Regions from separate parts of the Hydrogenovibrio crunogenus genome, predicted to be linked through region 2. Evidence: riboswitches for the same ligand, from Rfam matches in the RefSeq annotation. Region 2 holds a riboswitch; the other holds the start of a gene.
The links. Region 2 has a riboswitch for cyclic di-GMP ahead of GHNINEIG_RS05135 (peptide chain release factor 3). Riboswitches for the same ligand answer to the same signal wherever they lie in the genome.
Positions count from the first base shown of each region.

Region 1: it holds a riboswitch for cyclic di-GMP, as region 2 does, so the genes downstream of both, GHNINEIG_RS01415 (hypothetical protein) here and GHNINEIG_RS05135 (peptide chain release factor 3) in region 2, are expected to answer to the same signal.

Region 1 is NZ_CP032096.1:317,151-340,196, forward strand. It holds gene trpD (anthranilate phosphoribosyltransferase) at 1-524, shown strand, start outside; gene trpC (indole-3-glycerol phosphate synthase TrpC) at 606-1,412, shown strand; gene GHNINEIG_RS01375 (DUF6627 family protein) at 1,509-1,886, shown strand; gene GHNINEIG_RS01380 (PA2778 family cysteine peptidase) at 1,900-2,907, shown strand; gene speD (adenosylmethionine decarboxylase) at 3,229-3,732, shown strand; gene speE (polyamine aminopropyltransferase) at 3,716-4,585, shown strand; gene GHNINEIG_RS01395 (type III PLP-dependent enzyme) at 4,636-5,832, shown strand; gene GHNINEIG_RS01400 (OsmC family protein) at 5,844-6,260, shown strand; gene GHNINEIG_RS01405 (peptidase M42) at 6,361-7,422, opposite strand; gene GHNINEIG_RS01410 (adenosylmethionine--8-amino-7-oxononanoate transaminase) at 7,529-8,821, opposite strand; cyclic di-GMP riboswitch class I at 9,085-9,163, shown strand; cyclic di-GMP riboswitch class I at 9,262-9,340, shown strand; gene GHNINEIG_RS01415 (hypothetical protein) at 9,315-9,854, shown strand; gene truC (tRNA pseudouridine(65) synthase TruC) at 9,905-10,669, opposite strand; gene GHNINEIG_RS01425 (GlcG/HbpS family heme-binding protein) at 10,775-11,266, shown strand; tRNA gene GHNINEIG_RS01430 (tRNA-Tyr) at 11,586-11,670, shown strand; tRNA gene GHNINEIG_RS01435 (tRNA-Gly) at 11,693-11,767, shown strand; tRNA gene GHNINEIG_RS01440 (tRNA-Thr) at 11,838-11,913, shown strand; gene tuf (elongation factor Tu) at 11,985-13,175, shown strand; tRNA gene GHNINEIG_RS01450 (tRNA-Trp) at 13,256-13,332, shown strand; gene secE (preprotein translocase subunit SecE) at 13,392-13,775, shown strand; gene nusG (transcription termination/antitermination protein NusG) at 13,778-14,311, shown strand; gene rplK (50S ribosomal protein L11) at 14,384-14,812, shown strand; gene rplA (50S ribosomal protein L1) at 14,818-15,507, shown strand; gene rplJ (50S ribosomal protein L10) at 15,684-16,184, shown strand; gene rplL (50S ribosomal protein L7/L12) at 16,224-16,595, shown strand; gene rpoB (DNA-directed RNA polymerase subunit beta) at 16,782-20,840, shown strand; gene rpoC (DNA-directed RNA polymerase subunit beta') at 20,840-23,046, shown strand, end outside.
Region 2 is NZ_CP032096.1:1,064,455-1,071,327, reverse strand. It holds gene GHNINEIG_RS05135 (peptide chain release factor 3) at 196-1,770, opposite strand; cyclic di-GMP riboswitch class I at 2,262-2,336, opposite strand; gene GHNINEIG_RS05130 (response regulator) at 2,432-3,106, opposite strand; gene GHNINEIG_RS05125 (ATP-binding protein) at 3,118-4,536, opposite strand; gene GHNINEIG_RS05120 (cytochrome b) at 4,582-5,127, opposite strand; gene GHNINEIG_RS05115 (DUF1841 family protein) at 5,402-5,836, shown strand; gene GHNINEIG_RS05110 (sulfurtransferase) at 5,856-6,725, shown strand; gene GHNINEIG_RS05105 (hypothetical protein) at 6,722-6,873, shown strand, end outside.

The sequences.
Region 1 (23,046 bases), 740 kb from region 2:
TGCGTAAAGAAATTGGCGTTCGAACGCTTTTCAATATTCTTGGTCCATTAACGAATCCGGCTCAAGCGCCAGCCCAAGTGTTGGGTGTCTATGATTCTAACCTGCTAATGCCATTTGCACAGGTGTTAAGGGAATTAGGGTCAAAGCATGTCATGATTGTGCATGCACAGGATGGATTGGATGAAATCAGTATTGCCAGCTTAACGGAAGTAGCGGAACTGAAAGATGGCGTTATTACTCAGTGGACACTTGATCCATCTGAGTACGATGCTGACCATCCCGATTTAAGTGAATTGAAAATTGATTCAGCCCAAGACAGTTTGAATATCATTCATGCGGTTTTGGCGAACGATCACAGTGCAGCAGCGGATATTGTTTGTTTGAATGCCGGCGCATCCATTTACGTATCAGGCGTGGCAAGCTCTTATGCCGAAGGCGTACAAATGGCTAAAAACGTGATTGCCAATGGTCAAGCCAGAGCATTGTTTAATCAGTTTATCGAAAAAACGCAAAGTTTCGCATAAGCGTATCACTCATTAAAACTGCCAGGCCTGGCAGTTTTTTACACACTAATGTCAGTCATTGATTGAATTGAGAATAAGAACATGAACCAAACACCAGATATTTTAAAGAAAATCATTTTCCGTAAATTGGAAGAAATTCAAGCCGGCTGCGATCGCATTTCACTGAGAGAAATGAAACAAAAGGCGTTGATGATGACAACTTCTCCCACGCGAGGATTTGCCGATGCCATGCAAGCTAAGTTGGATGCTGGGCAGTCAGCGGTGATTGCTGAAATCAAAAAAGCTTCTCCGAGCAAGGGCGTTTTACGCGACCCCTTTGATCCGGTTGAGATTGCCAAGAGTTATGAAGCGCATGGCGCGGCTTGTTTGTCGGTACTGACAGATCAAGATTTTTTTCAAGGCTCGAATGAATACTTGAAACAGGTTCATGACGCGGTGGATTTACCCATTATTCGTAAAGATTTTATCGTGGATGATTATCAAGTGTATGAAGCGCGAGTGATTGGTGCGGACTGTATTTTATTGATTGCCGCCGCCATTGGTGATGCGCAACTATATGAACTTACGGAAACTGCCTTACAATTAGGAATGGATGTTTTGGTCGAAGTGCATAACGAAGAAGAAATGGAGCGCGCTTTAAGATTGCCATTACCGATGATTGGTATCAATAATCGTGATTTACATACATTTGATGTGTCATTGGAAACCACTATTCGTATGTTGGATATGATTGAAGATGATCGTATCGTGATTACCGAAAGTGGCATCCTGGGTGCGGAAGACGTTGCGAAAATGCGCCAACATAAAGTGAACAGCTTCTTAGTGGGTGAAGCCTTTATGCGAGCCGATAACCCAGGTGAAAAATTGGCAGAATTATTCAATTTGTAATCTGACTAAACGTTTGAGCAGAGTTGTAAGTTGATTGACTTCGTTTCGTTTTACGTGATAATCTTAAAATTGCGTAGTATAAAAAGGAGCTGAAAAATGAGAAAGACAATCGCAATGAGTGTGTTACTGTCGTTATTAAGTGTGATTACACTTCCTGTACAGGCAGCAATGTTAAATACGCAGCAACTGGTTCAAGAATCTTCCATGATATCAGAGCGTGCTAAGTTAAACGCCATGATGCAGCGTGAAGACATTCAATCTCAGTTTCTTGAGATGGGGGTTTCGCCAGAAGAAGTCCAACAGCGTGTGGCCGCTTTAACGGATGCAGAGGTGGCTCAATTGAACCATCAGATGGAACAGGTTCCTGCCGGTGGTGATATTTTGGGTGTAGTGGTATTAATTTTTCTTGTCTTTATTATAACGGATGTTATCGGTGCGACAGATGTCTTCCCATTTGTTCACTCCGTTGATTAAATACTAGCGTAAAATGAACTTATCCTTCAATATAGACACCCGGCTTTTGCCGGGTGTTTTGCTTTTATCCTTTTTATTATTATCCGGGTGCGCAACCGCTCCGCAAACCAAGGCGTTATATGAGCGTTCTTCAATGCCTGTCAAACCAACGGTTGAGTTGACCGATGTCCCGTTTTTTCCTCAGGAAAAATATCAATGTGGTCCGGCGGCACTGGCAACAGTTCTTAATTATCAGAAAATAAAGGTTTCTCCCGATACCTTAACGCCTTCCATCTATGTGCCCGAACGGCAGGGGAGCTTTCAGCTAGAAGTTATGGCGGCTGCTCGACAATATGGGCAAGTGGCCTATGTCATCAATCCTAGTATGGATGCATTGCTAAAAGAAGTCGAAGCAGGTAACCCAGTATTGGTGTTGCAAAATTTGGGGCTTGAAAGCTATCCGGTATGGCATTTTTCGGTGGTGGTTGGGTATGATCTCGCTAGCTCAACCATGATTTTACGTTCAGGCACGACCCGTCGCTGGCAAACCTCATTGTCAAATTTTGAACAAACTTGGCTTCGTTCAAATTATTGGGGCTTGGTTATTACTGATCCATCCCACTTACCGACCACGGCGGAGTATCCGGCTTGGTTAAAAGCGGCTTATGATTTAGAGAGTGTGCAACAGTTTAGGGCTGCTGAAAAAGCCTATTTGACCGCAACGCGCACTTGGCCTGAGCAAAAAAATGCTTGGTTGGCATTAACCAACTTGTATTATCAGCAAGGGCAAACGGCGAAAGCATTAGAGGTTTTTAGTTCTATCATGTCGGAATTTTCTAAATCCGCAGAGATGTGGAATAACTATGCTTATGTATTACAAGCGGAAGGATGTCATAAAGCAGCGTTTAAAGCAGCACAATGTGGTTTAAAGTTGTCTCCGAATGATCTTAATCTGCAAGCAACAGTGGCTGAAATGCGCTCAAATTCAACCCTTCTTTCTTCTCAACGGCATTGTCCAATCCTGAAATGCAAACCAAAATAATTCCATTGTAATGAACGAGCTTCTTTCAAAAAATGATTGTAGTATCACTATTTTAACCAATTGATTCTTAGTGACTTTTTAAAGAAATTAAGACGGTTTGAAAAATCTTTAAATAGAGTGAAAAAATTACTTGCAATGAATTAAAAAAGGGGAATAATACGCTCTCCTTTTTTCCAAAAGAAAAATGGTTATACCTCACGTGATGTCACTTAGGCATACGTGGTTGGGGTTCATCAAACTACGCCTTTGTTTGTGAACTAATATTAATCATTCATCCGTATACATTTCTTTTTTGCGGGTGTTTTATAAGGTACTCCTTACATGCCAAATTCAGAAAACGTCCTGGTCACGGGTAACGACCACTTTGAAGTGATTGAAAAAACCACCGTGATTGATGACACCTGGCCAACACATGACCAGGCGATTGAGGATCAAACTTTAGATCATTTTATTTGCCGAGACGGTAAAACCTTTGCAGGCACGCATTTAATTGCAGATTTTTGGGGGGCGTCTCATTTAGATGACCTTGCTTTAATGGAAAAAGCGTTGCGTGAAGCGGTTGAAAAAGCGAAGGCGACATTGTTGCACATTCACTTACATCACTTTACACCCAATGGGGGTATTTCAGGAGTCGCCGTTCTGGCTGAATCCCATATCAGTGTACATAGCTGGCCTGAGCGAAACTATGCGGCGTTTGACGTGTTTATGTGCGGTGATTCGGAACCGGCCAAGGCCATTGAAGTGTTAGAAGCCGCTTTCACGCCGAGTAAAGTCGGGGTGGACAATATTCTGCGCGGGGAAGTCACTGATGACAACCAAAGCTAAAACAACCAATACGTATTTAGAAACGCTTTATCCAACCTGGGGACAGCAGTTTGTGATGAGTGAGGTGCTGTTTGAAGTCGATACCGGGCATCAGCATTTGATCATTTTCAAAAATGATCAGTGGGGGACGGTGATGGCTTTAGATGGCGTGATTCAGACCACGGAAAAAGATGAGTTCATTTATCACGAAATGATGACGCATGTCCCAATGTTCGCGCATGGCAACGCTAAGAAAGTGTTGATTATCGGCGGCGGTGACGGGGGGATTTTGCGTGAAGTGTTGAAACATCCAACTGTCGACACAGTGACTCAGGTTGAGATTGATCAGCAAGTCATTGACATGTGTAAGCAATACCTGCCTAAGCATTCAGCGGGTGCTTTTGAACACTCGAAGGCTAACGTAGTGATCGCTGATGGGGTGGATTTTGTGACTGACTGCACGGAAAAATTTGATGTAATTATTTCCGATTCAACCGACCCGATTGGCCCAGGAGAAGTGTTATTCACCTCTCGCTTTTACCAAGGCATTCAGTCATGTTTGAACGATGGCGGGTTGTTCGTGGCGCAAAACGGGGTCAGTTTTATGCAGGCGGATGAAGTCACCACGACGTTTAAGCGTTTGTCACCGTTATTCAACGAGTCGAGTTTTTATTCGGCCGCTGTCCCCACATACGTGGGTGGGATTATGACGTTTGCCTGGGCAACGAATGATCTGAGTTTAAAGCAACAGTCCGTTGACGTCATTCGGTCACGTTATGACGCCGCGGCGATTGAAACGCGTTTTTATACGCCGGAATTACATATTGGGGCCTTTGCACTGCCCAAATACTTACAACAAGCAATACAAGCATAAGCAATACATTAATTTACAGGCTGATTCGGCCTTTTGGAGAATAACATAAATTGAATACAGCAGAACTCGTCCAACATTTTGCAGAACAGACGCACCCGGATGAACTTGAGCAGTTTGACCGCTCAACCTTAAGGGACTTGCTGACACAGCATGAAACGCCTTTTCTGGTTTTGGATTTGCAAGAAGTGGAATACCAGTACAGTGCTTTGCAAAAAGCGTTGCCTGGGGTTGAGTTATTTTATGCCATTAAATCACTCGCACACCCTGCCGTGATTCGTCGGTTGAAAAAACTGGGAGGCAGTTTTGATTTGGCCACGTCAGGAGAAGTTGACTTGGTTAAAGGGTTGGGCATTGAAGGGCATCAATGTATTCACACTCACCCGATTAAAAAAGACCGTGAAATTCGTCATGCGTTGGATTTCGGGTGCACCCGGTTTGTGGTGGACAACCCGGATGAAGTGCTGAAGTTTATTCCGTATAAAGATGAAGTGGAATTGATGATACGGGTCAGTTTCCGCAGCCAGGATGCCATTGTCGATTTATCCCGTAAGTTTGGGTCGGCCTTGGAAGAATTGCCAGGCCTGGTTAATTTAGCGATGGAAAATGGCTTAACCGTGTCGGGCTTGTCTTTCCACGTGGGATCGCAATCCTTGTCGCCTTTTGCCCAAGTGAACGCGGTGCAGGCTTCGATTTCGGCCATGAAAGAAATGTCCCATGTTCATTGGAAATGGCTCGATATTGGAGGCAGTTTTCCGGTGTCCTATCAAGGTCCGGTCATGCCGATCGAAGATTTTTGTGCGCCAATTATGGAAGCGTTAGCTGAATTGCCAGCTTCCGTGAAGGTGTTTGCGGAACCGGGTCGATTCATTTCAGCGCCTTCGATGATTGAAGTCATTCGAGTGGTGGGGAAAGCGAAACGTGGTGCTCGAACTTGGTATTATCTGGACGATGGCGTTTATGGGGCGTTGAGTGGTCAAATGTATGATCATGCTAAGTATCCGATTGCCCCTTTAAAACCGGTTGATCCGACAGGCGATTTTTATCCGAGTGTGTTGGCTGGGCCGACCTGTGACAGTGTCGATGTGGTGGATGAAGACATTGAACTGCCGGAATTAGCGGTGGGTGATATTTTGATTGCGAAACAAATGGGCGCCTATACCATTGCGTCTGCGTCGGAATTTAACTATTATCCTAAACCTAAGATAGTGGTGGTTGAAGACTTAATTGACCATACGGATGATGAATAGAGGATAACAAGATGGCAACAATCATTAAATGGCAAGGTGGAATGGCCTTTGAAGGCACAACAGAAAGTGGGCACTCCGTATTGATGGATGCGGCGCCTGAAGTCGGTGGTGAAAACAAAGGCGCGCGCCCCATGGAAATGGTGTTGCTTGGATTGGGTGGCTGTACCAGCATTGATGTGATCATGATGTTGCAAAAGAGTAAGCAGGCGGTTGACGATTGTCAGGTTGAAATCACCGCTGAGCGCTCCGACAGCATTCCCAAAGTGTTTACGAAAATTCATGTGCATTTTAAAATTACTGGACAAGATTTAAATCTTAAAAAAGTGGAAAGAGCGGTCAACTTATCGGCTGAAAAATATTGTTCGGTGTCCAAAATGTTGGAGCACTCTGTCGAAATGTCTCATGATTTCGAGATTGTTGCGCCATAACGCTTTTTAAGTCATTCCATTGATCGGTTGAATGATCTTCTGATTGGGTGTGACTCTCCGTCTTAAACAAAAAAACGACCAGGCCTGGTCGTTTTTTTGTTTAAGGTTTCAGGGTTGCAAGATGCATAAGAACGTTTAAGAAGGCTTCACAAGCTTCAATGGAAGCGGTTTCATTCATGGTGTGATAACCGGTAGTCGGAATTTGGAGTGTGGTGCCGTGCACCAGTCCATTTGCATTGGCGGTGATTCTACCCAGCTCTGTGCGTCCAATACTCATTCGAGCTTGATCTGAGCCTAATGTCTGTTGGTTGAGGTGTTCTATATATTGATCCTTAAAACTAAAGGGAATGTCGAGATCAAAACAAAGTCGTGCCAAATCCTGAGTGGTTTCTAGATGAAATTCGGCATGTTCATCTTTGTTTCTGAGCACCACCAATTGTTTGTCCGCTTCTTCTCGATTACGGTAAGGACTGGTATCTAACACATATAAGTTATTGGTCGGGTCTCCAAATCGGCGATACCATTCCAGTAAATAACGCCAACTTCCACCCGACTCTTCTTCTGCGGTAAAAAAGGCCGTTCCCTGATATCCCAAACTGAATAAATGCACCAGCATGGCGGCGGTCAAAACATTGTCGAGCTGACCAGACAGCAACCCATCATCTACTTTGAGTTTGTCTTGGAAACCGACAGGCGTTCCAGCAACCAAATGTTCTAAGCCTTCAACCTCAAAAATTAAGTTATTACGAAATTCACAAATATAAGCATTGTTAATCGTCCCTGACCCCCGGTAAGCACCTGACCAGGGTTCGTAGGCTAAAACAGGTGTGCTTTCAAAACGGTTCATTAAGGTCATTTTCAGTTCATTACTGACATCATTACCGAGTAGGTCGGTCATTTTTCCGGCAATGAAAGCGGCAAACTGGAATTCATTTGGTCCTGTACACATGAGTCCGTGACGATCGATATGGCTTGAAAAGTGACAGCTTTCCGGCGCATTTCCTTGCGCTACCAGTAAGCCTTCATACCAAGTGACCTTGGCACCACGCTCTTCCAGCTCGCGTTGCAGTACTCTAAAAAAAGAATGTTCTGCACCGACGACACTGGGTTGTCTGATTAATGATTTTAATAAATCGAGAAATTCACTGAAACTATTGTCCATGCTAGACCTATATTAAGAAGCATAAGATGCGAAGACTTCAATTTTAATTGAAGTCATTCAAAAAGAAAGCACTCATTCATTTAAAGATTTGGATAGGCGATCTTCGTTAGCGCTGCAGCGCTTGAGTGATGGCGGTTTTTAGTCCTTCAGTTAATTGCTTGAGTTGGTCTGCGGGAATGTTGTAGGCTGGCATGGTATAAATAAGTTTGCCAAAAGGACGAATCCAGACGCCGTTTTGAACAGCCAGATGTTGAATGGTTTCACCTAAATCATTGCGCTCCAGTTCAATGACGCCTATTGCTCCTAACACTCGCGTATCGGCAACACCAGGTAGCGATTTTAAAGAGTGAAACGTATTGAGGAAATGCGATTCAATCCGTTGAATATTTTCTTGCCATGGGGAGGCTAATAATACATCAATATTGGAGGATGCAGCTCGACAAGCAAGCGGGTTGGCCATAAAGGTTGGACCATGCATGAGCAGGCCTGGTTGGCCTTGGCTAATGGTGTCGCTGATTTTTTCTGTGGCCAGAGTGGCCGCCAGCGTGATATTCCCACCAGTCAATGTTTTGCCTAGTGCCATAATGTCGGGGCTGATGTTGGCCCAGTCGCAGGCAAATAGTTTTCCGGTTCGCCCAAACCCGGTAGCGATTTCATCTGCAATGAGTAATACGTTAAATTCATCGCACAGTTCACGAACTTGGCGTAGATAGTCTGGGCGATAGAAACGCATCCCTCCAGCACCTTGCACAATAGGTTCCAAGGTCACCGCGGCTATTTCAGTGTGATGTTTTTCAAGTAATGTTTTAAATTCGGCAATGTCTTGATTGTCCGAGTCAATATCGAACCCTTTTTGCGGAGCGGGCGCAAAAAAGTGCTGGGGCAATGTGCTGTTAAATAAACGGTGCATGCCATTATCCGGGTCGCAGATTGACATGGTGGCAAACGTATCCCCGTGGTAGCCATTTTTGAGTGCTAAGAGTTTATTTTTTTGAGGTTGTTCTAAGCTAATCCAATATTGTATAGCCATTTTAATAGCCACTTCCATCGCGACGGAACCGGAGTCCGTGAAAAATACTTTTTGTAATGGCGGGGGCGTCAGTTTGATGAGACGTTTTGCCAATTCAATGGCAGGTTCATGGGTCAAGCCTCCAAACATAATATGCGGCATGGTTTCGATTTGGTCAATCATCGCTTTTTGAATGGCAGGATGGTTGTAGCCATGAAGAGCGGCCCACCATGAGCTCATGCCGTCTACCAATTCTTTGCCGTCAGATAAGGTAATGATGGAACCTTGGGTTTTGGCAACGCCGATGGCGGGAGTATCAGCCGGCATTTTTGCATAAGGGTGCCAAATGTGTTCTTGATCAAATTGTAAAAGTGATTGCCAGTGAGTCATATTTATATTTCAGTCATTTATCGTTAGCGTATGATAACGAAAACATACCAGAGTTTCATTATCCTAAAAATTAAGTTTCAAAAAAGAGGCTGACATAATCAGCGCAGAAGCATTACTGTAGAGGTCTCAATGGTTTCTTAAAGGTTTCTTAATGACTGCTATAAAAAAATAAAATACCTAAGTAGTTGATGTTACTTTAAAAAGAAGTAGAATAGTTTGCAAGTAACGAAAACAATGTTTAATTGTTGTTACCGGTATTAGACAGAAAATTTTGCCAAACTTGTTGTGAAGCAAGGACGGAAAGCCATGGGTCTCAAGGTTTGAGATCGCCAGGTTGCCAAATTGATTAGAAAATGCGTTTCTTGGCATTTGTATGATTGATTTGTTCCCATTTTTCCGGCCGTGGATTACAACAGGTATTCCTTTTCTTTCTAATGAAAGTTTTTAATTGCCAAACTTGTTGTGAAGCAGGGACGGAAAGCCATGGGTCTCAATGTTTGAGATCGCCAGGTTGCAAACCAGTACTTTCTACCACTCTTCAACACACGTTTCGCTTGAGTTCTCTCAAGGAGATGAAGATGTTGTTTGTAAAAAAATAAACCGTCAGGCTCGACTGACGGTCGCTTGTATTAGCTTAATGACAATGGGGGCGCCCGATGCATTGGCTGATACAAAAGATAATCTTGGTGTTCAATTACTGCAGACATTTCATGCGGTAAGTGGGTCTTTAAAAAACATGTTTGAAGTAGAAGCGAAGGTTAACCTTCGTACGCTAAATAGCTCTGCTTATTCCGTTGAGATAGAGCAGCCTTATTGTTGTCAGGCTCGGAAAAGCGTAACGGTTGTTGATTTTTTGCGCTTTGGAAATGATAAATCAAATATTGTTATGGGGTTTAACCTGGTCGATAGCAATTTATTGATTTCTAAAGGGGAACAATGGCAAATGTCATTGGGTGTTAAAGAAGCGAAAACCAAGCTGTATGGTTCCGATGATATGGGGGTCATGCTACGTTTTCAAGCTTCCCTTCATTAGATGGATGGCATGGGTTCAGCCAATTCGACTAAATCAAAATAAAACGGTCATTATGAAGTTGTGTAATTGACCGTTTCTTCCTGCCAGTTCAGATGTTGTATTGCTTTTTGATAGCTTGATTCAAGAGGCGCGTTCAGAGTCATCTGCTGATTGGTTTTTGGATGATTGAACGTTAAACTGGTCGCCGCTAGATAAAGTCGGTGTTGTCCTAACCACGTATTGAAAAAATGATTGTGGTGGCGATCTCCATATTTGACATCTCCAATAATAGGATGGCTGATGTGATTTAAATGTCGACGTAGTTGGTGTTTTCGCCCTGTTTTTGGCATTAACTTAACTAAAGAATAACGTTGGGAATCAAATCTTCCCATTTTATACATGACTTCAGTCGTCGCCAGGCGCTCATAATTTGTGAGGGCTTCCTGGGGAGGTTTGTTGGTTTGTGTATGACGATCGCCCAGCTTGTCTAATTTATGTTTTAACGCATGAGTAATTTCACCGGTTTCATTCATCCACCCTCTACATATCGCTAGATACTGTTTTTGAATGGTATGTTCTTCAAATTGCTGTCCCATTAATCGTGCGGTGTTAGAATCAAGAGCAAACAATAATAAGCCTGATGTTGCTTTGTCTAATCGATGCAGAGGGTAGACCTTTTGTTTGATCTGATCTCTAGTCATTTGTACTGCAAACTGTGTTTCATGCTTATCTATTGGTGAGCGGTGCACGAGTAACCCGGCAGGCTTATGGACTGCGACGAGGTAGTCATCTTGATACAGTATTTTAAATTGGTCGAGTTGGCAGTCTGTTTGCATATGGCATACCGCTGATTTCAAAGTGATTGCACATTCTAAACAAAACCTTATGCTGAAATACAAAAAAGATAAGATTTTGGTTGTTTTACTAAAAAGGGGGTTGAAGTGAAAATAAGCAAAGTCATTGGGATGTTCTTATTTGTCATTATGGGGCATGCTTTTGCAAACGACGTGGTTACCACTAAGACTATTGGGTTAGGTATTGCAAATGACATTGCGATGTCCAGTATATTGGCTTGCCGAAAACAAGGGTATCAGGTCAGTGCTGTAGTGGTTGATCGCAATGGCGTGCTGCGCTCAGCTATGAGAGATGATCTTGCACCCAGGTTTACATTACAAATTGCTCAAGAAAAAGCGAATATGGTGGTCATGTCAGGTATTAAATCAGGTGTGTTCCGTCAGTTAAGGGCGGATATACGTCCGGAGTTGAATCATATTGATGGTTTGATTGTTATGGAAGGTGGTGTTCCTATTAAAGCGGCCGGCGTTAGGATTGGGGCTGTTGGTGTCAGTGGTGCGCCCGGTGGTGAAAAGGATGAAGTGTGCGCTGCCAAGGGAATTGAGTCTGTGCAGGAGCGCTTGGATTTTGCAGAATAAACGTTCATTAATCCTCGTAATCTAGTGATACAAGTTTCAGATTCGACAGCATGCTTTACAGCTTTTAAAGATAAAATTATTCGATAAGGTCTTGAATCTTAATTACTTATCGATTTAATATACTCTTTAGTTCAACAAAGTGAAGGTGTTGTCCTAGCCAGAATAGGGTGGATATATGGCGCTTTGATTGCTCGAAACCCTTTAAAGTAAGCTTCTAGTAAGCAGGTGAATGAACTGAATTTAATAAAATAGAAAAATTCTGGTTTTTCTCTTGACACTAACGCGTTTTGCTTTAAAATACGCTCCATCAATTTGATTGGGAGGGTTTCCCGAGCGGCCAAAGGGGGCAGACTGTAAATCTGCTGGCTATGCCTTCAGTAGTTCGAATCTACTACCCTCCACCATTTTAAATTGTGTTTACATTATGCGGGTATCGTATATTGGCTATTACCTCGGCCTTCCAAGCCGATGAGGGGGGTTCGATTCCCCCTACCCGCTCCAATTTATAAGGCTCTCTTTGTTGGTCTGCATTGTTTTATGTAGGTTGATGGTGAGGGCCTTTTTAATATTTGCTCTCATAGCTCAGTAGGTAGAGCGCATCCATGGTAAGGATGAGGTCACCAGTTCGATCCTGGTTGAGAGCTCCAGAATTTGATTTTTTCACTAGGCGGGCGTGGCTTTGTAAAAAGTCTGTCGCTGTTTTAACGGAGTTTGCATCATGGCAAAAGAAAAGTTTGAACGTAGTAAGCCGCACGTAAACGTTGGTACGATTGGTCACGTTGACCATGGTAAAACAACTCTTACAGCGGCTCTAACAATTGTACAAGGTAAAAAATTCGGTGGCGAAGCAAAAGACTACGCTAACATCGATAACGCACCGGAAGAGCGTGAGCGTGGTATTACTATCTCAACAGCACACGTTGAGTATGAGTCAGAAACACGTCACTATGCTCACGTAGACTGCCCAGGTCACGCCGACTATGTAAAAAACATGATCACAGGTGCGGCACAGATGGACGGTGCAATCCTAGTATGTTCAGCAGCAGATGGCCCAATGCCACAAACGCGTGAGCACATTCTTCTATCTCGTCAGGTAGGTGTGCCATACATCGTTGTTTACCTAAACAAAGCTGACATGGTTGATGATGAAGAATTGCTAGAGCTAGTAGAAATGGAAGTTCGTGAACTTCTAGATACTTATGATTTCCCAGGTGATGATACACCGGTAATCATGGGGTCAGCTCTTAAAGCTATCGAAGGTGATCAATCAGAAATTGGTGAGCCATCAATCGGTCGTTTGGTAGATGCATTGGATACATACATCCCAGAACCAACACGTCAAACAGATAAACCATTCCTAATGCCTGTAGAAGATATCTTCTCAATCCAAGGTCGTGGAACGGTTGCAACAGGTCGTGTTGAAACAGGTGTTGTAAAAGTTGGTGAAGAAATCGAAATCGTCGGTATCCGTCCAACAACAACTACAACTGTAACAGGTGTTGAAATGTTCCGTAAGCTGCTTGACCAAGGTGAAGCAGGGGATAACGTAGGTATCCTATTGCGTGGTACTAAGCGTGAAGATATCGAACGTGGTCAAGTACTTGCTCATAAGGGTACAGTAACACCACATACTAAGTTCGAAGCAGAAGTGTATGTACTATCAAAAGATGAAGGTGGTCGTCATACACCATTCTTCCAAGGATATCGTCCACAGTTCTACTTCCGTACAACAGATGTAACAGGTGCATGTGAACTACCAGCAGGAACAGAAATGGTTATGCCTGGTGATAACGTGCAAATGACTGTAGAGTTAATCAACCCGATCGCGATGAACGAAGGTTTACGTTTCGCGATTCGTGAAGGTGGACGTACAGTTGGTGCGGGTGTTGTTGCTAAAATTATTGATTAATAATTAGCACTTGCTAAAAGAAAAAGGGGGTTGTATAATCCCCTTTTTTTTCGAATACTGAAACTGAAAAGTTTAGTTACAGGGGTATAGCTCCAATTGGTAGAGCACCGGATTCCAAATCCGGGTGTTGGGGGTTCGAATCCCTCTACCCCTGCCATATTTTATAACGGCCTGTTTGAATGACGGGTCGTTTTTATTTCAGATGTTTATTATATTATGAGTCAAAAAGCAGAAAATCCATCGGCAGCTAAATCGCTGGAGACATTGAAGGTTGTTGTCTCAGTTATATTACTTTTAATGAGTTTGGTAGGTTACTACTATTATTCAGATGCTCATGCCGTTGTTAGAGTGTTGGGGTTGATTGGTGGTATTGCCGTGTCCGGATTGGTTTTTTATCAATCTGATAAAGGACGGTCTTGGTTCAGTTATCTTTCGCACGCGCAAAAAGAAGTGAAGCAAGTTATTTGGCCGACAAGACAAGAAACGGTTCAAATGACGTTGATAGTGTTTGCGGTTGTGATTGTGATGAGTATTTTCTTGTGGCTAGTGGATATGTTCTTTTTATGGGCTGTTCAGGTGTTAACAGGACAAGGTGGATAGTTATGGCTCAGAGATGGTATGTTGTTCATGCGTATTCAGGGTATGAAAATAAAGTCAAAAAAGGTTTATCTGAATATATTGAACGCGCAGGTTTAGAAGATAGCTTTGGACAAATATTAGTTCCTTCAGAAGAAGTTGTTGAGATTCGTGAAGGGAAAAAGAGAACTTCGGAAAGAAAGTTTTTTCCTGGATATGTTCTGGTTCAGATGGAAATGAATGAAGATACTTGGCATTTGGTTAAAAGTGTCCCTCAGGTAATGGGGTTTATCGGTGGTACATCTGATCGACCTGCGCCCATTAGTCAAAAAGAAGTGGATCGTATTCTTCAGAAAGTTGAAGAGGGTGTTGATAAGCCTAAGCCAAAAGTTATTTATGAACCAGGAGAAATGGTCCGAGTTATTGATGGTCCCTTTAATGACTTTGAAGCAGTTGTTGAAGGTGTTGACTACGATAAGAACAAGTTGCAGGTGTCTGTACTGATTTTTGGTCGCTCAACACCTGTTGAGCTTGAGTTTACTCAAGTAGAGAAAAATTAAATTATTGCTTACGTTGTAAGTTTTTAGTAACCCTGGGAAGTCGAAAGACGTTATACCCACAAGGAGAAAGAAATGGCTAAGAAAATTGAAGCCTATATTAAGTTGCAAGTTCCTGCTGGGAATGCAAACCCTAGTCCACCAGTTGGTCCTGCTTTGGGTCAGCATGGTGTGAATATTATGGAGTTCTGTAAAGCATTTAATGCACAGACTCAATCTTTAGAGAAAAATCTTCCCGTTCCTGTTGTTATTACTGTTTTTAATGACCGTAGTTTTACGTTTATTACAAAGACGCCTCCTGCATCAGTTTTGTTGAAAAAGGCAGCTGGTATCCAAAAAGGTTCTGGTGTTCCAAATATGGATAAGGTTGGAACAGTAACACGTGCGCAGTTAGAAGAAATTGCAAACACAAAAATGGCAGACCTGAATGCTAACGATTTAGATGCGGCAGTAAAAATTATTGCTGGTTCAGCTCGTAGCATGGGCTTGAATGTAGAGGGGTAATGGGAATGGCTAAGTTAACAAAAAAACAAAAGATGTTTGCTGAGAAAGTTGATTCTCTAAAGTCTTACGACGTTCTTGAAGGTTTTTCTTTGGTTTCAGAACTGGCGACAGCTAAGTTTTCTGAATCTGTAGATGTTGCTATTAAATTAGGGATTGATCCTCGTAAATCTGACCAAGTTGTACGTGGTGCAACGGTTATGCCGAATGGGACTGGTAAAGACGTGCGTGTTGCGGTATTTACTGGCGATGCAAATGCAGCGGCGGCAAAAGAAGCGGGTGCTGAGTTTGTTGGGATGGATGACCTCGCAGCGGAAGTGAAAGGTGGCATGATGGATTTTGACGTTGTGATTGCGTCTCCAGATGCGATGAGAGTTGTCGGTATGTTAGGTCAAGTGTTGGGTCCTCGTGGATTGATGCCGAATCCTAAAACTGGAACAGTTACGCCTGACGTGGTAAATGCAATTAAGAACGCAAAATCAGGTCAAGTTCGATTCCGTGCTGATAAAGCAGGGATTGTTCATGCGTCAATCGGTAAGGTTGATTTTGCGCCTGAAAAATTAAAAGAAAATTTAAACGCATTGATTGAAGATTTGAACAAGGCTAAACCTGCTGCTGCAAAAGGTACTTATATGAAAAAAGTATCTATTTCTAGCACAATGGGCCCTGGTATTGTTGTTGATCAATCATCATTGTAAGAAATTTCTCATTTAATAGATGAGAATGCGAATTGGGACTCCTTAAGTTAAGTAATACTTAGATTGAGAGAGCGCCCATCGCAGACCGTAGGTGAATGTTGAAGTTACATTCTTAATAGATTCAAACCTACGTAGATGGAGGAGCTTGGCTTTAGTCAAGCTGTTTTGGAGGTTATATGGCACTCAATATCGAGGATAAAAAAGCCGTTGTTGAAGAAGTCTCTGCAATTATTGCAGAAGCGGGTTCAATGGTCGCGGCTGAATATCGTGGGTTGACTGTAGAGCAATTAACAGAACTACGTTCTAAAGCACGTGAAGCAAATGTATCAGTTCGTGTTGTTAAAAACACACTGGTTCGTCGAGCTGTTGCTGGAACTAAGTTTGAAGATATGGCAGAAACATTTTCTGGTCCATTAATCTTTGCATTTTCTGGAGAAGAGTTAGGAAACGCAGCTCGCGTTTTTAAAGACTTTTCAAAAGCAAATGAAGCTTTAGTAGTTAAGTCGCTTTCGATTGGTGAAGGTGTGATGGATGCTAGTCAGCTAGCGGCAATTGCGGCTCTACCGACCTACGATGAAGCATTAAGTAAGCTACTTTATGTAATGAAAGAGCCTGTCGCTAAGGTGGCACGTGGTCTTGTTGCAGTTAAAGATCAAAAAGAAGCTGAAGCAGCTTAAGCTTACGTATTAAAAATATTTAATTTAAGGAAAATTAAAATGGCAATTACAAAAGACGATATTTTAGAAGCAGTTGCTAACATGTCAGTAATGGAAGTTGTTGAACTTGTTGAAGCAATGGAAGAGAAATTTGGTGTTTCTGCGGCTGCAGTTGCAGTTGCAGGTCCTGCTGGTGATGCTGGCGCTGCTGGTGAAGAGCAAACTGAGTTTGACGTTATCTTGACTGGTGCTGGTGATAACAAAGTTGCAGCAATCAAAGCCGTTCGTGGCGCAACTGGTCTTGGGCTTAAAGAAGCGAAAAGTGCAGTTGAAAGTGCACCATTTACGCTTAAAGAGGGTGTTTCTAAAGAAGAAGCAGAAACTCTTGCAAATGAGCTTAAAGAAGCAGGTATTGAAGTCGAAGTTAAGTAAAACTTCTTCTTCTGCTCTTGTAGCATGATTATGGCTGGCGTTTTTTGCGTCGGCCTTTTGTTGTTTATAGTAGTGTGTAAAAGTGTAATCAATAGTATTGAGATATTTGGTTCTGTTATTACAGTTTTATGCATTTTCTGGAAAGAAATTTTTCTTTCTTTTATTTAGTCGAATGTTGGGGTAATGATGACCTATTCTTTAACTGAAAAGAAACGTATTCGTAAAGATTTTGCGACACGATCTTCAATTCTTGAAGTTCCTTATCTTCTTTCTCTCCAGAAAGAATCTTTCAAAGAGTTTTTACAAAAGGATAAAAAACCACTTGAGCGTGATCCAATAGGATTGCACTCTGCATTTTCATCTGTTTTTCCGATTCATGGTGTTGCTGGAACAGCAGATCTTGAGTACGTCAGCTATACGATGGGTCAACCAGAGTTTGATGTTAAGGAATGTAAGCAACGTGGTGTAACTTATTCATCCCCTTTGCGTGTCAAAATGCGTTTGGTCTTATTTGATAAAGATGCGCCAGCAGGAAAGCGCCCGGTTAAGGATGTTAAAGAGCAAGAGGTTTATCTAGGTGATGTTCCTTTAATGACAGAGAATGGAACATTTGTTATTAACGGAACAGAGCGCGTTATTGTTACTCAACTTCATCGTTCCCCTGGTGTGATTTTTGACAGTGATAAAGGAAAGTCACATTCGTCTGGGAAAGTTTTATTTAATGCTCGTATTATTCCATATCGCGGTTCTTGGTTGGATTTTGAATTTGATCATAATGACTGTGTGTTTGTTCGTATTGACCGTCGTCGTAAACTTCCAGTTTCGATTATTTTTAGAGCTATGGGGTATAGCTCTGAAGAGATTCTAGATACCTTTTTTGAACACACGCATATTTCTTACAAGAAGGATGCATTTGTCATGCAACTGGTTCCAAGCCAGTTAAAAGGACAAACTGCGGCATTTGATATCGCTGATGGCGATAAAGTAATTGTGAAAGCTGGTAAGAAAATTACAGCACGAAACATTAAGCAACTGCAAGAAGCGAAAGTTGAGAGTGTTGTTATCCCGGAAGAGTATCTTCTAGGAAAAGTGTTATCTTCAGGAATTACGAATGAAGAGACTGGCGAGTTAGTCGCTCGTTCGAACGAAGTCATCGCCAGTGACTTGATTGAAACAATGAAGTCTATTAAAGATTTATCTTTCCGTATTTTGTTTATTGACGATTTAGAAAATGGATCTTATATCTCAGATACGTTGAATCTAGATACCACTACATCACAACTTGAAGCTCAAATTGAGATTTATCGCATGATGCGTCCTGGTGAGCCGCCAACAAAAGAATCATCAGAAGCGTTGTTTAATAGTTTGTTCTTTGATGAAGCGCGTTATGACTTGTCTTCAGTTGGTAGAATGAAACTAAACAGACGCCTAGGGCGTAAAGACAATGAAGGCAGTCTGGTACTTGAAAATCAAGATGTTGTCGATGTTGTAAAAGAACTGCTTAATATTCGTAATGGCTTAAGCACAATTGATGATATTGATACACTTGGTAATAGACGAATTCGTGCTGTTGGTGAAATGGCAGAGAATGCCTTCCGAGTAGGTTTGGTACGTGTAGAAAGAGCGGTTAAAGAACGTCTAAATCAAGCTGAAACAGATGGGTTGTTGCCACAAGATTTAATTAATGCTAAACCGGTTTCGGCAGCTATTAAAGAGTTTTTTGGTTCGAGTCAGTTGTCACAATTTATGGATCAAGTGAATCCTCTATCGGAAGTCACTCATAAGCGACGTGTTTCTGCTTTGGGGCCAGGTGGTCTAACACGTGAGCGTGCAGGTTTTGAAGTACGTGATGTGCATCCAACGCATTATGGACGTGTTTGTCCAATTGAAACACCTGAAGGACCAAACATTGGTTTGATCAATACATTGGCTATTTATGCAAAAACTAATAAATATGGTTTCTTAGAAACACCATATCGCAAAGTTATTGATGGTCAAGTGACGGAAGAGGTTGAATACGTTTCTGCTATCGATGAAGCACAGTTTGTGATCGCACAGGCCAGTGCTGCAATGGATTCAGACAATAAATTACTTGATGAACTAGTAACAGCAAGACATAAAAATGAAACGATTTTGGCATCCTCTCAAGATGTTGATTATATGGATGTTTCACCAAAACAAATCGTTTCAGTTGCAGCCTCTTTGATTCCATTCCTTGAGCATGATGATGCTAACCGTGCTTTGATGGGGTCAAACATGCAGCGTCAAGCTGTCCCAACATTGCGAGCTGATAAGCCGTTAGTTGGAACAGGGATTGAAAAAACTGTTGCGATTGATTCTGGTGTTACTGTGATTGCATTGCGTGGTGGGGAGATTGTTTCTTCAGACTCTGCTCGTATTGTAGTTCGTGCAAACCAGGAAGAGATTGCTGAAGGTGAAACTGGGGTTGATATTTATAACTTGATTAAATATCAGCGTTCAAACCAAAACACTTGTATTAATCAGAAACCTATTGTCAAAGCAGGTGATGTCGTATCGCGTGGTGATGTATTGGCAGATGGTCCTTCAACCGATTTAGGTGAGTTGGCTATTGGTCAAAATATGCGTATCGCCTTCATGCCGTGGAACGGTTATAACTTTGAAGATTCGATTCTAGTTTCTGAAAGAGTGGTGCAAGAAGATCGTTATACAACCATTCATATTGAAGAATTGACCTGTCTTGCACGTGATACAAAGTTAGGGCCTGAAGAAGTCACTTCAGATATTCCGAACGTTGGTGAAGCAGCATTGTCCAGACTAGATGAGTCTGGAATTGTTTATGTCGGTGCGGAAGTTAAGCAGGGTGACATTTTGGTTGGTAAGGTGACACCAAAAGGTGAAACTCAATTAACTCCAGAAGAAAAACTTCTACGTGCAATCTTTGGTGAAAAAGCATCAGATGTGAAAGATACGTCTTTACGTGTAAGTAAAGGGGTGGAAGGAACCGTTATTGATGTTCAGGTCTTTACGCGTGAAGGTGTTAAAAAAGATGCCCGTGCTTTAGCAATTCAAGAAGATGAGTTGCAAAAAGTTAGAAAAGACATTGATGAGCAATACAAGATACTTGAAGAAGATACTCTTGATCGTATCCAACCAATGCTGATTGGTCAAAAATTAGTGGATGGTACTGAAATTACAGCAGACTTTTTAGCTTCTCAAGAGTCAAGTAAATGGTTTGGTTTGAATGTAGCAGACGAAGCTCTTGCTTCGCATTTAGAGAGTCTGGAAAAGCAGCTTGTTGCTAAGAAAGAAGAGTTAAATGGAATTTTTGAAGAGAAGAAGAAGAAATTAACTCAAGGTGATGATCTTCAGCCAGGTGTTTCGAAAATGGTTAAGGTCTATGTAGCCGTTAAGCGTCGCATTCAACCGGGTGATAAGATGGCTGGGCGCCATGGTAACAAAGGTGTTATTTCACGTATTTGTCCCGTTGAAGATATGCCTTATGATGAAACGGGTCGACCTGTAGATATCTGTTTGAACCCGTTAGGGGTTCCTTCTCGAATGAATGTTGGGCAGATTCTAGAAACTCACCTTGGGCTTGCTGCTGAAGGATTGGGTGCAAAAATTAATGCCATGCTTGAACAACAAGCAGATATCAAGGAACTTAAAACTTTCTTGCATAAAATCTACAATGAAACTCAAGGTCAAAAAGTTGACTTTGACTCTTTGACTGATGCAGAAATCATCGAGTTGGCTGGCAATCTTCGTAAAGGAGTTCCGATGGCCTCTCCTGTGTTTGATGGCGCATCTGAAGATGAAATTAAGGCCTTGCTAAGACTTGCGGATTTGCCAGAATCAGGTCAAATGAAGCTATACGATGGTATCAGCGGGGAAGAGTTTGATCGTCCAGTCACAGTTGGTTATATGTATTACTTGAAGTTGAACCATTTGGTTGATGACAAAATGCATGCGCGTTCAACTGGACCTTATAGCTTAGTTACACAGCAACCATTAGGTGGTAAGGCACAATTTGGTGGTCAGCGATTTGGTGAGATGGAAGTGTGGGCTCTAGAAGCATATGGGGCAGCATTTACATTACAAGAAATGTTGACAGTTAAATCAGATGATTTAAATGGTCGTACACGCATGTATAAAAATATTGTCGATGGTAATGAATACATGGAACCAGGTATTCCTGAGTCATTCAGTGTATTACGTAAAGAAATTCGTGCCTTGGGTATTGATATTGAGTTGGAGCAAGAATAATGAAAGATTTATTAGGATTTCTAAAAAAACAAAATGTATCAAGTGACTTCGATACGATAAAAGTTACTCTTGCTTCTCCTGAAAAGATCCGTTCGTGGTCCTTTGGTGAGGTTAAAAAGCCTGAAACTATTAATTATCGTACCTTCAAGCCTGAGCGTGACGGATTGTTCTGTGCCAAGATATTTGGCCCAATCCGTGATTACGAATGTTTGTGTGGTAAATACAAGCGCTTAAAGCATCGCGGTGTTATCTGTGAGAAATGTGGTGTAGAAGTTACTCAGTCTAAAGTACGTCGTGAGCGTATGGGGCATATCGACCTAGCTACATCTGTTGCTCATATTTGGTTTCTAAAGTCATTACCTTCAAGAATCGGTTTAATGTTAGATATGACATTGAAAGAGATTGAAGCGGTGCTTTATTTTGAAGCCTTTATGGTTGTTGACCCAGGTTTAACACCGCTTGAACCATGGCAGTTGCTAAGTGAAGAAGAATACTTAGATGCGATGGATGAATATGGTGATGAATTTGAAGCTCAAATGGGTGCTGAGGCCATCAAGAAAATGCTACAAGCGATTGATCTTGACGCAGAAGCAACACGCTTGCGCGAAGAAATGGAAGCAACCAGCTCAGAAACCAAGCAGAAGAAAATTTCTAAGCGTCTAAAATTGATTGACTCGTTTGTTCAATCAGGAAATAAGCCTGAATGGATGATTTTAGATGTGCTTCCAGTGTTGCCGCCAGAGTTAAGACCGTTGGTGCCTTTGGATGGTGGTCGTTTTGCCACATCTGATTTGAATGATTTATACCGTCGAGTGATCAATCGTAATAATCGTTTAAAAAGATTATTAGATTTGATGGCGCCAGACATTATTGTTCGTAATGAAAAGCGTATGCTTCAAGAGTCGGTTGATTCGATGCTTGATAACGGGCGTCGTGGAAGAGCTGTTACAGGAACAAACAAACGCCAATTAAAATCCTTAGCTGATATGATCAAAGGTAAGCAAGGTCGTTTCCGTCAGAACTTACTTGGTAAGCGTGTGGATTACTCTGGTCGTTCCGTTATTGTTGTTGGTCCATCGTTGCGATTGCACCAGTGTGGGCTGCCTAAGAAAATGGCTTTAGAGCTGTTTAAGCCTTTTATTTTCAGTAAGCTTCAAAAGCGTGGTTTGGCTACGACAATTAAAGCTGCTAAAAAGATGGTTGAACAAGGTTTGCCAGAGGTTTGGGATGTTTTGGACGAAGTCATTCGTGAGCACCCAGTTCTGTTGAACCGTGCCCCAACGCTTCATAGACTTGGGATTCAAGCATTTGAGCCTGTCTTGATTGAAGGGAAAGCAATTAACTTGCACCCATTGGTTTGTTCTGCCTTTAACGCCGACTTTGATGGTGACCAAATGGCCGTCCACGTGCCTCTTTCACTAGAAGCGCAGCTTGAAGCCAGAACCCTGATGATGTCGACTAATAACTTATTATCTCCTGCAAATGGTGATCCTATTATCGTGCCATCACAGGATGTTGTATTAGGGCTTTACTATATTACCCGTGAAAAAGTAAACGCAAAAGGGGAAGGAAAAGCATTCTCTAACTGGATGGAAGTACAGCGTGCCTTAGATGCTAAAGCGGTTCATGTACATACCAAGATTAAATTAAAGATTGAAGAAACTATTATTGATGATGCAGGTGTTGAATCTGTTAAGAAAGGTCTTGTTGATACAACTGTAGGGCGAGCCCTTTTGTTGAGAATTCTGCCTAAAGGTCTTGGCTTTGATTTGTTAAATCTTAATTTAACAAAAAAGAATATCTCTAAAGCCTTGAACGCCTGTTATCGTCTTCTTGGGCCTAAAGAAACAGTGATTTTTGCTGACCAGCTTATGTATGCAGGGTTCAAGTGGTCTACACTTGCTGGTTTATCTTTTTGTTCAGATGACATGCTTATTCCAGATGATAAAGCATCAATTATTGAGCGTGCTGATGATCAGGTAACAGAAATTCAGAGACAGTTTGCGCAAGGGTTAGTCACTGAAGGTGAGCGTTACAATAAAGTTGTTGATATTTGGTCTCATACTAATGAATTAGTCACAAAATCAATGATGGAAGAGCTTCAGTTTGAAACTGTTACGGATGCTGAAGGAAAAGATGTTAAGCAAACCTCTTTTAACTCGGTTTATATGATGGCTGATTCTGGTGCTCGTGGTTCTGTTGCTCA
Region 2 (6,873 bases):
AAACAATAACATATTTTTTAAAAGAATCAAAATTTTTAACATTTAATCAAATGCTTAGCGATAAAATTTAAAATAAAAGTGATTTGTCTTCACGCTTTATTCAAATTTTGAAACATGATCGAATGAAATTTTTAAGAAGAAAAATTCATGCCAATCGGTGATTGGCATGAATTTATATGAGATAGGATAATTTAATCAGTGTTCGCGTGTGGCAACAAACTGAAGCTCAGGCCAACGCTCTTCAATCAGTGTTAAATTAACACGAGTAGGGGCAATATAAACCAACTCTCCAGCAGCATCATAAGCCACGTTCTCTTTAACTTTCGCCAAGAACTTGTCGATCTCAGTTTTATCACCAATGACCCAACGTGCCGTTGAAACATTAACCGGTTCGAATAAACAAGTCACGTTGTACTCATCTTTTAGTCGCTGGGCCACCACTTCAAATTGCAGAATCCCAACCGCACCCAAAATCAAATCATTATTAATAATTGGACGAAATAATTGCGTTGCCCCTTCTTCTGACAGTTGCGTTAATCCTTTTTGCAATGCTTTCATTTTCATTGGATCTTTCAGCTGTGCCCGCCTGAACAATTCTGGCGCAAAGTTTGGAATCCCTGTAAATTTCAGGTCTTCACCTTGTGTGAAAGTATCCCCGATTTTAATCGTGCCATGGTTATGCAACCCGATAATATCACCTGGATAGGCCAATTCTGCTTGATCGCGCTTATTTGCTAAAAATGTAATTGCTTTCGCAATTTTAACGTCTTTACCAATCCTGACATGCTTTAAACTCATGCCCTTTTCATACTTACCAGACACGATTCGCATAAATGCCACGCGATCACGATGCTTAGGGTCCATGTTGGCTTGGATTTTAAAAATAAAACCGGTTAATTTTTCTTCATCAGATTTAACAAATCGCGTGCTGGCTTCACGCCCTTCTGGCGCAGGTGCATATTTTGCAAAGCCATCTAATAACTCTTGCAAACCGAAATTATTCACGGCTGATCCAAAAAATACAGGGGTCATTTTCCCTTTTAGAAAAGCATCCAACTCGAATTCATGGCTGGCCCCTCTGACCAGTTCAATTTCATCTCGTAATTCTTCTGCAAGACTGCCTAACTTTTCATCTAGCTCAGGATTATCCAACCCATGAATCAACTCCCCTTCCGAGGCATTCAACCCATCAGCCGATTCAAAAAGACGTACGGTATCATTATAAAGATGATAGATCCCTTTAAAACGTTTTCCCATACCAATTGGCCAAGTCATCGGGGCACAATTGATTTTCAATACCTCTTCCACTTCATCCAACAGCTCTATCGGCTCCTTTCCTTCACGGTCCAGCTTGTTGATAAACGTTAAGATAGGCGTGTCTCTTAGGCGGCATACTTCCATTAATTTAATGGTTCGATCTTCAACCCCTTTAGCCACATCAATCACCATTAAAGCGGAATCCACAGCCGTCAGAGTACGATAAGTATCTTCCGAAAAGTCTTCATGCCCAGGGGTATCCAAAAGATTGATCATGACATCTTTATAAGGGAACTGCATCACGGAGGACGCAACAGAAATACCTCTTTCTTGCTCCATCTTCATCCAATCGGATGTAGCCGAACGATCTGTTTTACGACTTTTTACCGCCCCAGCCATCTGGATGGCGCCACCGTATAACAATAGTTTTTCAGTGACCGTGGTTTTCCCGGCGTCCGGGTGGGAAATGATGGCAAAAGTACGCCTTTTATTTGTTTCTAATTGCAGTGACATAAATCGATTTATCTACTTAATTGGGCTTGAGGTGTATTTGAATAACAAAAAACAGCCAGGCCTGGTCGTTTTTATGAGAACGTTAAATACTTTTGGGCAGAATTATACCTGATATTAAGAGCGATTCCTAAAGGAATCCTTTAGAGAAGGAAATGCGAATCAAACGGGTCAGATCAAAGAAAAAAATGGGGGCAAAAAAGCCCCCCAAAAATTTTCCCCCTAGTGTGGTATTCCCACGTCAGAAATGGGAAAGAGGAAAATTAGTTGCACTCTGAACAAGGTTATAACTTGATAAATCATCAATAGATAATGCAGTTAAAAAACAACACAACATCAGCAAAATGAAAAAAGCGATAAACGGCTTGATGCATAACTGCCATGTCATTAATTTTTTAAAAGGCTAAATGAAATCCAATCACATAGAAAGGATCTAAACAGAACATATAACGATAGGTTCTTAAGTGTTTCCACTTAAATAAATGTGTCGTTAAAAAGGTAACCCGGCCATCTCAGAGAGATCCGTGGCTTTCTGTCTTCGCCTCGCGACGAATTTAGCTTTATCAAATTAAGATGAGGTAATACTAAAAGATTCGATACAAAAAAACAATAGTTTTTTTACGTAATTTTTAAAAAAAGCGCCTTTTTTCAATACTTCTAAGCATTAAGCGTGAAACTCAAACTTATAACCGACGCCATAAACTGAGTAAATCAATTCTTTTGAAGTCAATTCGTCTGCCAGCTTATGTCGTAGCTTTTTAATATGACTGTCTACCGTGCGATCAGAAACCACTCGATTGTCTGGATAAATACTTCCAATCAACTGACTTCTGGAATAAATACGCCCGGGGCTAGCGCTCAATAACTTTAAGATCGCAAATTCAACCATAGATAAATTAACCGTTTTTCCATGGTAACGAACCTGATAACGTTCTTCATCCATATGCCAATCTTCATGATCTTCCTGGCGTAAAGAACTTCGTCGAAGCAAGGCCTTAACGCGTGCAACCAATTCACGAGGACTAAACGGCTTACAGATATAATCATCTGCACCTAATTCCAGGCCTAAAATCCGATCAATTTCTTCTACTTTAGCCGTTAACATGATAATCGGTACCTGGCTAATGGCTCGGACTTCTTTACAAACTTGCAGTCCATCTTTTCCCGGCAACATAATATCTAATAAAATCAAGTCAACAGGATGCTGCTGAACCCAGTCCAATACGTCTGACCCATTATCAATACACACCGTTTTAAAACCACTGTCTTGTAGGTACTCTTGAACAATATTGGCAATTTTAATTTCATCTTCCACAATTAAGATGGTTTCATTACTCATCGAAATTCCTTTTAAACCGGTAACTTTACTGAAACTTTTATGCCACCCAATTCAGACGGAGCCACAGAAACCTTGCCCATGTGAGCTTCCACAATCTGCTGTACAATTGCCAACCCAAGGCCAGCACCGCCATGCCGTCGGTTTCGAGACCCTTCTGTGCGATACAATCTCTCAAATAAATATGGAATTTCATCTTCATTAACGGAAGGCGCAGAATCTTCAATGCTAAAAATGACATGACTTGAAGTACGACTTAACGAGATTATAACTTGTCCCTGTTCTCCTGAAGCCGTCACGGCATCTGTATAAGCAATACTATTCCATAGCAAGTTGGTGACCAGTTGCTGCAAACGCGATTCATCACCATTTAATTTGAAGGTATCTTCAGAAAAGTGCACCGACAACCGCAACCCTTTTTCTTGAGCTGCATCGTCTACCATCGCCACTGAGCTCGTCACAACACGTTTAAAATCAACAGGGTTCATTTTATAGTTCAATCCCCCAATATCATTCAAGGTGACCTGGTATAAATCATCCACCAACCGATTGAGCCATAAAACTTCTTCATGAATTTGCTGCAAATTTGTTTCATTAGCAGGACGAATACCATCTTTAATAGCCTCTAAACTGCCCTGTAAAATCGTCAACGGTGTCCGTAATTCATGAGAAATATCGGCAATCCACTGATTTCTACTTTGCTGACTTTTTTCCAGACTGGCGGCAAGATAATTGAAGTCTTGTTGCAGCTGCCCGAACTCATCTTTTCGGTCATGCTGCAAGCGTGTTGCAAACTGACCTTGAGATAACTTTCGCATCCCTAATGTCAGTTTTCGTATTGGAGATAAAAAGTGACTGGCGAAAGGCAACAAGAGCAACAGCGCCACCCCTGTCATCAAAACCGCTCCCCAAGTGAAAACCATCGACTGATCTTCTGTAAACTCAATATCGGTCTTTTCCGTCAGCTCATCGCGATGGTTGTACCCCAGCTGCCCGACTTCTTCACGATCGACAATAATGGATTCTTCCATGCCATTTTTAGTTGGCTCTGGCCCAATAATCACCTGACCTTCTTTGCTGATGAGACTGACACGACTCTCAAACTCATCAGGATGAATTTGTAGCATTTTAGGGTACTCTCGTTCTAAGAGAATATCCATCGGAATATAGGTATGCGTTAAATCAACACGATGAGAGGCTGTCAACAAGCGTTGCCACACGTCTAAATCCAGGTCATTTGTATCAAACACCCCTTTTTCATCCATGTAGACTTCAATGTTATTTTTCAAACGCTCTAGACGAAGCTGATCTCGCTTATCCACATACTTAACCATGGTGTTATGCAGCAAGTATTGATTGCTCCACATCATGGCTTCAAGCATCAAAAACCCAAAGCCAAGCAATACTAAGATCAGTTTTAAGCGTAATGTCATAATCGAATCAAATTCTTTATCATATGAGCCAAGATTCTTGCCGTATTATTCTTTGCCAACCATGCGGTTTAAAGTAGCGTCTTTATAGAAATAATGATGTTTCAAGGCCCCCGCTATATGCAACACAATAATGGCAGGCAAAATCAACTCACCCAAAATTTCATGAAATTCTTCAGCCGCTTCATGTAAGCCCTCATTTTCAGATACAATCGCAGGCAAGACAAACCAATCAAACACGGCCACGTCATGCCCACCGGAGCTGGACATCACCCACCCCGATAAAGGCATCAGAACCAACCCTAAATACAGCAGCCCTTTCACACTGTGCGCTAAAATATGTTCAAAGCGTGTTGAAGACAAACTTTCAGGATTCGGCGACAGTTTCAGCCATAAGAGTCTAAAGAAGAACAATCCAAGAATAATCACCCCTATTGACTTATGCAGGTCATAGAGATCACTTCTTTCTGGTCCTTTGGGTAAAGAACCCATATAAATACCCAATGCAATCATGCCGATAAACAAAACGGCCGTTACCCAATGATTCACAATACTGACCCAACCAAACTGTGTGGATGTGTTCTTAATTCTCATCTTTTTTCCTTAAAAATATCGTCAGAAAACAATTTCTCGCAATAACACATTACTAACGTCAATGCTTACTTTACTCCGTGTATTGTATTTAGTATAAAATTTTAAAGCCAATTTAAATGTGCAATAACTGTGAACGCCGCTTTTACACTGGTTTTCTCTCACACCCAATCATGCTAAAACGCATACCAGATCCAAAAAACTTTGCGCAAATCCGGCGTGTTTTCGTTAAACTATCACTTAATTACAACCTTCCAAGAATACCGAAAAACACACTATGTTTTACACTACCGAACGAGACAAAATGCGTCAGTTTTATGTTGAAACCTGGCAAAAAGCAACTCAAAACCAACCTATGGATGCGATGGAAACCATGGTCGCCCGTGTTATTGAAATGCATCCTGAATATCACATGATGCTGACAAATGAAAAGCATTTGGGAAATGATTACTTGCCTGAGCTGGGTGAAACCAACCCTTTTTTGCATATGGGGATGCACCTTGGTTTACAAGAACAAGTCGCATTGGATCGCCCGGCAGGCATTCAAGCCCTCTATCAACAACTGGGAAATCAGATTGGTGATGTACATGAAACAGAACATGCCATGATGGACTGTTTAGGCGAAGCTCTGTGGCAATCGCAACAACAGCAAGGAATGCCTGATGAAGAAGCTTACTTGACCTGTTTGAAGAACCTTCTCTCTCCTTCTTAATTTACATTTGGGTCTCCTTATGCGTGTATTACCATTATTATGTTTATTATTCAGCTCTTCTGTTTGGGCAAAGCTACCCGTTTTCGTTTCCGCTGACTGGGTTCAGGAACACCAGGAAAACATCAAGCTGATTGATCTCAGCAGTCGAGATCAATTTCAAAAATACCATCTTCCCAATGCCATCTGGGTGAATTATGCTTGGCTCATCAAACCACAAAACGGATTGCAATTGAGTGGTGGACCGGACTATATGGCCAAAGTACTCTCTCAACTGGGGATTACACCCAAAGACCAAGTTATTCTTTATGACAACCAAGGGAATTTAGACGCCAGCCGACTGTATTGGGAGCTTAAAAAGCTCAATCACGAAAATGTTGCTCTGTTAGATGGCGGCAGTGTTCAATGGGTTTTAAAAGGTTATCCAGTTACTCAAAAAATGCCAAAAATCACCCCTGCAAACTATCCTACACCTTCAACCTCATCGACCGATCGACTCACAGCCAACAAACAAGAAGTCATGGCGGCCATTCAAAATAAACAGGTCGCTTTACTCGACACTCGAACCAAAGAAGAATATTTAGGGTCTTCTAAAGAAAAACGTACTGGACATATTCCTGGTGCTCAACTGTTCCCGTGGCAAGCGGCTGTTGATTTTCGCAATGGATACCAGCAACGTTCTGCACAACAACTGACAGCTTTTCTAGAGCAAGTCGGCATAACAGATAAAAACCAGCAAATTATTTTATACTGCAATACCGCCCATCGGGCAGCGCGTTTGTTTCCGATGTTGCAAAGCTTAGGGTTTGAACAAGTGCGACTTTATGATGGTTCCACTCAGGAATGGAGTCAGGACAAATCCTTACCATTGACGACAGGAGCAATTCAATGACAACTCAATCCCATCCTCTGAAACGGGCAATACGAAATGGACTTTTAATGGCGGTGGTCGTTGGTGGCGTAACACACTTTCAAGGAAGTGAAGCACCTGAAGTAATGACGTCCATGCTGTTTACTTTTGGTATCGTAACCCCTGCCTT